Regions from separate parts of the Clostridium sp. 7_2_43FAA genome, predicted to be linked through region 2. Evidence: predicted binding sites of a transcription regulator. Region 2 holds the regulator's gene; the other holds the start of a gene.
What was found. The regulator CtsR, encoded in region 2, represses protease genes until heat stress. The targets are predictions, from matches to a motif close to AAGGTCAANNAAGGTCAAAT.
Positions count from the first base shown of each region.

Region 1 (3,449 bases), 3.0 Mb from region 2:
ATATAGCCATTTTCCATTGCAACTATCTCATTTCCTAATTTACTAAGAAGGTAGTATGCATAATAGGATGGTTTTCTAATTCCCATATCATTAACAAGACCAGGAGCACCTATAAATACTTCATTTGTCAAACTTATCTCTTTTTCTAAAACATCAAAAGCTCTTAAGAAACTTAGAGAGTTTTTATTAAAAAGAGTATTATGAATTATATATGGAAGCATGTAAGCAGTATCATAAATTTTATTTAAACTTTTATCACATATAAAGTCATTTTCAATAACATCTAAATTATATTCTTCATCTAAAAAAGATTTTAATGATTTTTTTATATCTTCAGATATAATTGGCGTAAATTGAAATTTAAATTCAGATACATCAATATAATCTATCTCTGAAAAATATTCAAAAAAACTAGTTAATACTTGCTTGTATTTATCAAAAGTAAAATTAGTATTGTCAATTAGTATAAGTGGCTTTAAACTTATATAATCTAAAAATTCTATTACACTTTTAGCTTTATTCCAATTATAAAAGTCAGCTTTAGGGAATACCCCCATATCACTATTAAACATATTTTCAAGCCTAACATAATTAAAATGAAGCTCCTCTTGAATTTCTTCAAGAATATCTTTATTATCTTCTAATAATAAATCAAAGGCATCATCTAAGTTTATAACTTCACTATAATCCTTGTTAAATTCTCCAAGGCTATCATCCATGTTTACATGAATTTTCCATAGTTTATTTTCATAATTAAATCGTTCATAATCATCTAATTCAGAAGATAAATATTCTAGAGCATCTTCAAGATTTAATATTTCTATGTTTTTAATTGCCTCTAGTTCTTTTTCAGTTAATTTATTCTTCTTTCTATATTGAAGTGGAGTACAACCATAATAATTTTTAAAGTTTTTATTTAAATATCTTACATGTGAAAATCCAACCTCATCTGATATATCCGAGATACTCAAATCACTATCCAATAAAAGTTTAACTGATTCCTCAACTCTAGTTTGATTAACTAAATCAGTGAAACTATAACCAGTTGCATATTTAATCTCATGAGATAGGTAATGAGGACTTAAAAATTCTTTTTTAGCAATTTCTTGTAAAGTAATATTACTATCATAATTATTGAATATATATTTAGATATTCTGTGATATCTAGCTAGTTGTTCAGTTTTCTCTTTTAATTCTTCTTTTTCATAAGTTAAGTAATGGAAGTTATTTATAAGATGATATAATAAATCTATTAAAATTGATTCAATTTCCTTATCATAATCATCAATCTTTTGGACAGCCTCACATAAAAGTTTAGCTAGAAAATTTCTGAGTAAATCATATTCTTCACCTTCTTGAGCTCCATCATCAGTAGAGTTTGTATAGAAAAATATATTGTTTATATCTTTATAGTATTTTTCAAAAAAGTATGGATCTATATGAAATATTAGCACTTTATTATCTTCATCACTGTAGATTCTGTGAGACTCATCAACATTTATTATTTCTAATTCCTTTTCAAGGACTTCAAAGGAATCAGTATCTATAGTAACATTAATACTTCCACGTAAGACATATAATATTTCAATTGAATTATGCCAATGTATAGGATATTCTCTTATATTTGCATAAGTTATTTTAATTGGAGTATCTGCAGGGTAACTCACATATTCTCTTCTCATAAAATCACCTCTTTTCTAATAAAAATAAGTTATAATTTAATTATAGTATATTTACAGATAAATAGAAAATTTTAAAAAAATAAAAATAAACTTTGACTTTCTTTGACTTTTGTATTATTATATGAATATAGGTTATATTAAATATGTTTAAATTAGTAAATATGAGGAGGAGTGAAGCATGAATATAGATAAAATGACATTAAGAGTACAAGAAGCATTAAATAATGCTAGCTTAGTAGCAGTTAAATATAATCATCAACAAGTAGAATTAATACATCTATTTTCCGCTTTAGTTGAGCAAGAGGATGGATTAATTCCAAATATATTAACTAAAATGGGGATAAGAGTTAAATCATTAGATGAAGATGTGAATAAAGTATTAGATAATAAGCCAAAAGTTTTAGGTGAAGGTGCTAACTCCTCTGGGGTTTATGCTACTAGGCAAATTGAAGAAGTCTTAGTTAAGGCTGAAGATATAGCTAAAAAATTTGAGGATTCTTATATAAGTGTAGAGCATTTAATGCTTGCAATAATTGAAGTAGATAAAAATGGAGAAGTTAAAAAATTATTAGATAAATATAATATAAATAAGAAGAATTTCATGGAAGTCCTAAAAGAAGTAAGAGGAAATCAAAGAGTAGAGACACAAGATCCAGAAGGAACATATGATGCATTAGGTAAATATGGAACCAATCTTACAGACCTAGCTAAAAAACATAAGCTTGATCCTGTTATAGGAAGAGATGATGAAATTAGAAGAACTATTAGAATACTTTCAAGAAGAACAAAAAATAATCCAGTATTAATTGGAGAACCAGGCGTTGGTAAGACTGCAATTGTAGAAGGATTGGCAGAAAGAATAGTTAGAGGGGATGTCCCAGAAGGATTAAAAGATAAAGTGATTTTTTCATTAGATATGGGATCACTTATTGCTGGAGCTAAATATAGAGGTGAATTTGAAGAAAGATTAAAAGCTGTATTAAAAGAAGTTCAAAGTAGCGAAGGTAGAATAATCCTATTTATAGATGAAATTCATACTATAGTTGGTGCAGGAAAAACTGATGGAGCTATGGATGCAGGTAATTTAATAAAGCCACTACTAGCAAGAGGAGAGCTTCATTGTATAGGCGCTACAACTTTTGATGAATATAGACAATATATAGAAAAGGATAAAGCACTGGAAAGAAGATTCCAGCCTGTAGTTGTAGAAGAACCTACAGTAGAAGATGCTATATCTATACTAAGAGGGTTAAAAGAAAGATTTGAAATTCATCATGGTGTAAGAATACATGATACTGCTTTAATAGCAGCAGCAAAACTATCTCATAGATATATTCAAGATAGATATTTACCAGATAAAGCTATAGATTTAATCGATGAAGCTGGTGCTATGATAAGAACAGAGATAGACTCATTACCAACAGAATTAGATAACATAAGAAGAAAGCAATTCCAATTAGAAATTGAAAAAGAGGCTTTAACTAAGGAAAGTGATGAAGGCTCTAAGAAAAAGCTAGTAGCATTAGAAAAAGAAATAGCAGAATTAAAAGCTAAAAATGATGAAATGACAGCAAAATTTGAAAAGGAAAAGGGAGCAATAGTTAAATTAAGAGATTTAAAATCTAAATTAGATGATGCAAGGGGAGATTTAGAGGCTGCTCAAAGAAATTATGACTATAACAAGGCAGCAGAAATTCAATATAGTGTAATTCCAGCATTAGAAGAAGAAATTAAACAAAAGGAAGTAGATGTAAAAGAAAACTATGA
Region 1 covers NZ_JH815222.1:226,235-229,683, forward strand. The annotation lists gene CSBG_RS02650 (helix-turn-helix domain-containing protein) at 1-1,682, opposite strand, end outside; gene clpB (ATP-dependent chaperone ClpB) at 1,861-3,449, shown strand, end outside.
Region 1: clpB (ATP-dependent chaperone ClpB) is a predicted target of CtsR. The motif match lies at 1,773-1,792, and genes of this name have one in related genera.

Region 2 (3,449 bases):
TTCGTCTAATAATATAACTGAATAAGGGTTTCTTCTAACAGCTTCTGTCAACTGTCCACCTTCATCATGACCAATATATCCAGGTGGAGCTCCTATTAGCCTTGCTACAGAATGCTTTTCCATATACTCTGACATATCTATTCTAATTAAATTTTTCTTATCTCCAAACATAGCTTCTGCTAAGGCATTGGATAGTTCTGTTTTTCCAACACCTGTTGGTCCACAAAATATAAATGTTCCTATAGGCCTATTGGGATCCTTCAGCCCTACTCTTGCCCTTCTTACTGCTTTAGATACAGCCATTACAGCTTCCTTTTGACCTATCACCCTTTTATGAAGTATATCTTCAAGTTGTAATAATTTTTCTGATTCTTGCTCTGTTAATTTCTCTAAAGGAATTTTAGCCCAACTTGATACTACCTTTGCAATTTGTTCACTATTAACAATATAATTATTACACTCATTATTTGTTAAATCTATCTTTAAACTATTCAATTTATTTTTTAATTGTCTTTCCTTATCTCTTAACTCTGCTGCTTTTTCAAAGTTTTGATTTCTTATTGCCTCTTCTTTTTCCTTAGAGTTATTCTCTAATTGAAGTTGTAAATTCATTATATCCGGTGGTGAAGTTAAATTTTCTATTCTTACCTTTGCTGATGCTTCATCAATTAGATCTATAGCTTTATCCGGCATAAATCTATCTGTTATATATCTATCTGATAACTCTACAGCTGCTTCTAAAGCTTCGTCCTCTATCCTTACCATATGATGTGCTTCGTATCTTTCCCTAAGTCCTTTTAATATATCTAAAGTCTCTTCTTTTGATGGCTCTTCAACTCTAACCGGTTGAAATCTTCTTTCTAGAGCTGAATCCCTTTCTATATGTTTTCTATATTCATCTATAGTTGTAGCTCCAATACATTTTATTTCACCTCTTGCTAAAGCAGGTTTTAAAATATTTGATGCATCTATAGCACCTTCTGCACCACCCGCTCCAACAATTGTATGAATTTCATCTATAAATATTATTATATCTTTAGAATTTCTTATTTCATCCATTACTTTTTTTAATCTATCTTCAAATTCTCCTCTATATTTAGCTCCTGCTAACATAGAAGTTAAATCTAATGAAATTATTACTTTATCCTTTAGTATTTCTGGCACATTTCCATTTATTATTCTTTGGGCTAGCCCTTCAATAACTGCTGTTTTACCTACTCCAGGTTCTCCAATTAAACAAGGATTATTTTTTATCCTTCTACACAGTATCTCTAAAATTCTTCTATTTTCATTTTCCCTTCCTACTACTGGATCCAATTTTCCTTCCTTAGCCATCATAGTTAGATTTCTTCCATATTGGCTTAATAGAGGAGTTTTAACAGTTTTTTTCTTAGCCTTCTCTTCAACTTTTATTTCCTCTACCTCCTTCTCATATAGATAATTACTTATATCAGTCTTTATTAATTTCAAATCTAACTTTAAGGTAGAAAGTATTGTATAAGCTACACCCTCTGTATCATCTAATAAAGCTAATAAAATATGCTCTGGATTTATATAATTATGATCATATATTCTTGCCTTTACTAAGCTATCATCAAATAATCTCTTTGTTCTAGGATTCAGTAACATCTCACCTACTGATATATCTATATCTCCAAAACCAAGATAATCTTCTATAAGCTTTCTTACTTTATCAATAGTAGCTCCATTAATATATAATACTTGCTTTGCATATCCACCCTCTTTTAATAACCCTAAAAGAATATGTTCAGTACCTATATATCCATGTTTAAAATATTGTGACTCTTTTTGAGCCTCTACTAGTACTAATTGTGCCCTCTCTGTTAACTTCCCAAAAATCATATATACCTCCATACCCTATTGCTAAAATTAACAACTATACAGATAAACCTTGGCCACTTAAAATATTTTACGATAATATAACTGTAATAATTCCTTTTAACATATCAGCCCTTAATTTATTTTTGTCTTCCACAGATACTAATGTTCTATCATTTAAAGATATTTTTATTATTTCATATTCCTTTTCAGTAATATTTTTAGTATCTTTTAAATGATCTAGTATAGATAAAGCGCCTCCATATGTTATACTTTCTCCTATTGAAGTATTTATTAATAACAGTCTTTCATCCTTATCATCGTATGTTATTTTTTTAATTACTATGCACCCTCCGCCACCTCTTTTACTTTCTATTATATAACCTTTTTCATAAGTAAACCTTGTTGTGAGCACATAATTGATTTGCGATGGTGCACATGAAAATTTATCTGCTAATTCATTCCTTTGAATTAATACTTGTCTTTCTCTTTCTTCATTTATCATATCTTTAATAAAATTTTCTATTGTATCTGAAATTCTTGCCATATTTTCACCTTCTTAAACTTATTTTCCTGATTGACCTTCTTTGACTTTTATTATATATTATAAATTTTAATATGTCCATTTCACTGCTTTTATTTTCTAAAATAAAAGCGAATGATATTGCATTTTTTATCCAAACTATATATTGAGAGGTGATCAAATATGGAAATTAAATGGATTGGTAATACAAGTTTTTTAATAAAAAATTCTACTGGTAAAAGAATTCTTTTAGATCCAATACAAATATACCCTTATATAGAAAAATATGATTTGAATCCAAATATAATTACATTTAGCCATACTCATAATAATGAAATTATTAATAAGCATGTTGATAAAAATTGTATAATAGTAAATTCAGCTTGTTCTTTTTCAAATGATTTTGTTACCTTAAAGGGATATAAAACATTTAAAGATAATCTTTCTGGATATAAACGCGGTGAAAATATAATTTATTTGTTAAACATAGATGAATTTAAAGTTTGTCATCTTGGTTCTTTAGGTCATCAGTTGAATGATAACTTATTAGATAAGCTAACTGATTTAGATTTTTTATTCATTCCAATAGGCGGACATTTTTGTTTAGATGGATTTTCTGCTGCTAAACTCGCCTTGAGTTTAAAACCTAAGTATATAATTCCAATGTTTTTTAAAACATCTTCTGAATATTTTTATTTAGATGGTCCTCATAAATTTTTATCTTCGTTAAAAAATATTTTATCTTATAATACAAATACTATATATTCTAATGATTTATCTTTTAAAGATAGATGTTCTGTAATACTATTATCTGCATAAAAATAAAGAACCGCTATAATTAGCGGTTCTTTATGTAAAATTATGCTTGTACTGGAGCTCCTACTGGACAAACATTTGCACAGTTTCCACAATCTATGCAAGTGTCTTCATCGATAACGAATTGAGTATCTCCTTGACTTATAGCATTAACTGGACATTCTGCAGCGCAAGCACCACAGTTTACACATGAATCTTCAATTTTGAATGCCATAAAAAGCACCTCCTAATATTATGAATTTATTTCACAATCTATTTTATCATAAGCATT
Region 2 covers NZ_JH815222.1:3,214,914-3,218,362, forward strand. The annotation lists gene CSBG_RS16255 (ATP-dependent Clp protease ATP-binding subunit) at 1-1,863, opposite strand, end outside; gene CSBG_RS16260 (CtsR family transcriptional regulator) at 1,931-2,386, opposite strand; gene CSBG_RS16265 (MBL fold metallo-hydrolase) at 2,546-3,181, shown strand; gene CSBG_RS16270 (4Fe-4S binding protein) at 3,222-3,392, opposite strand.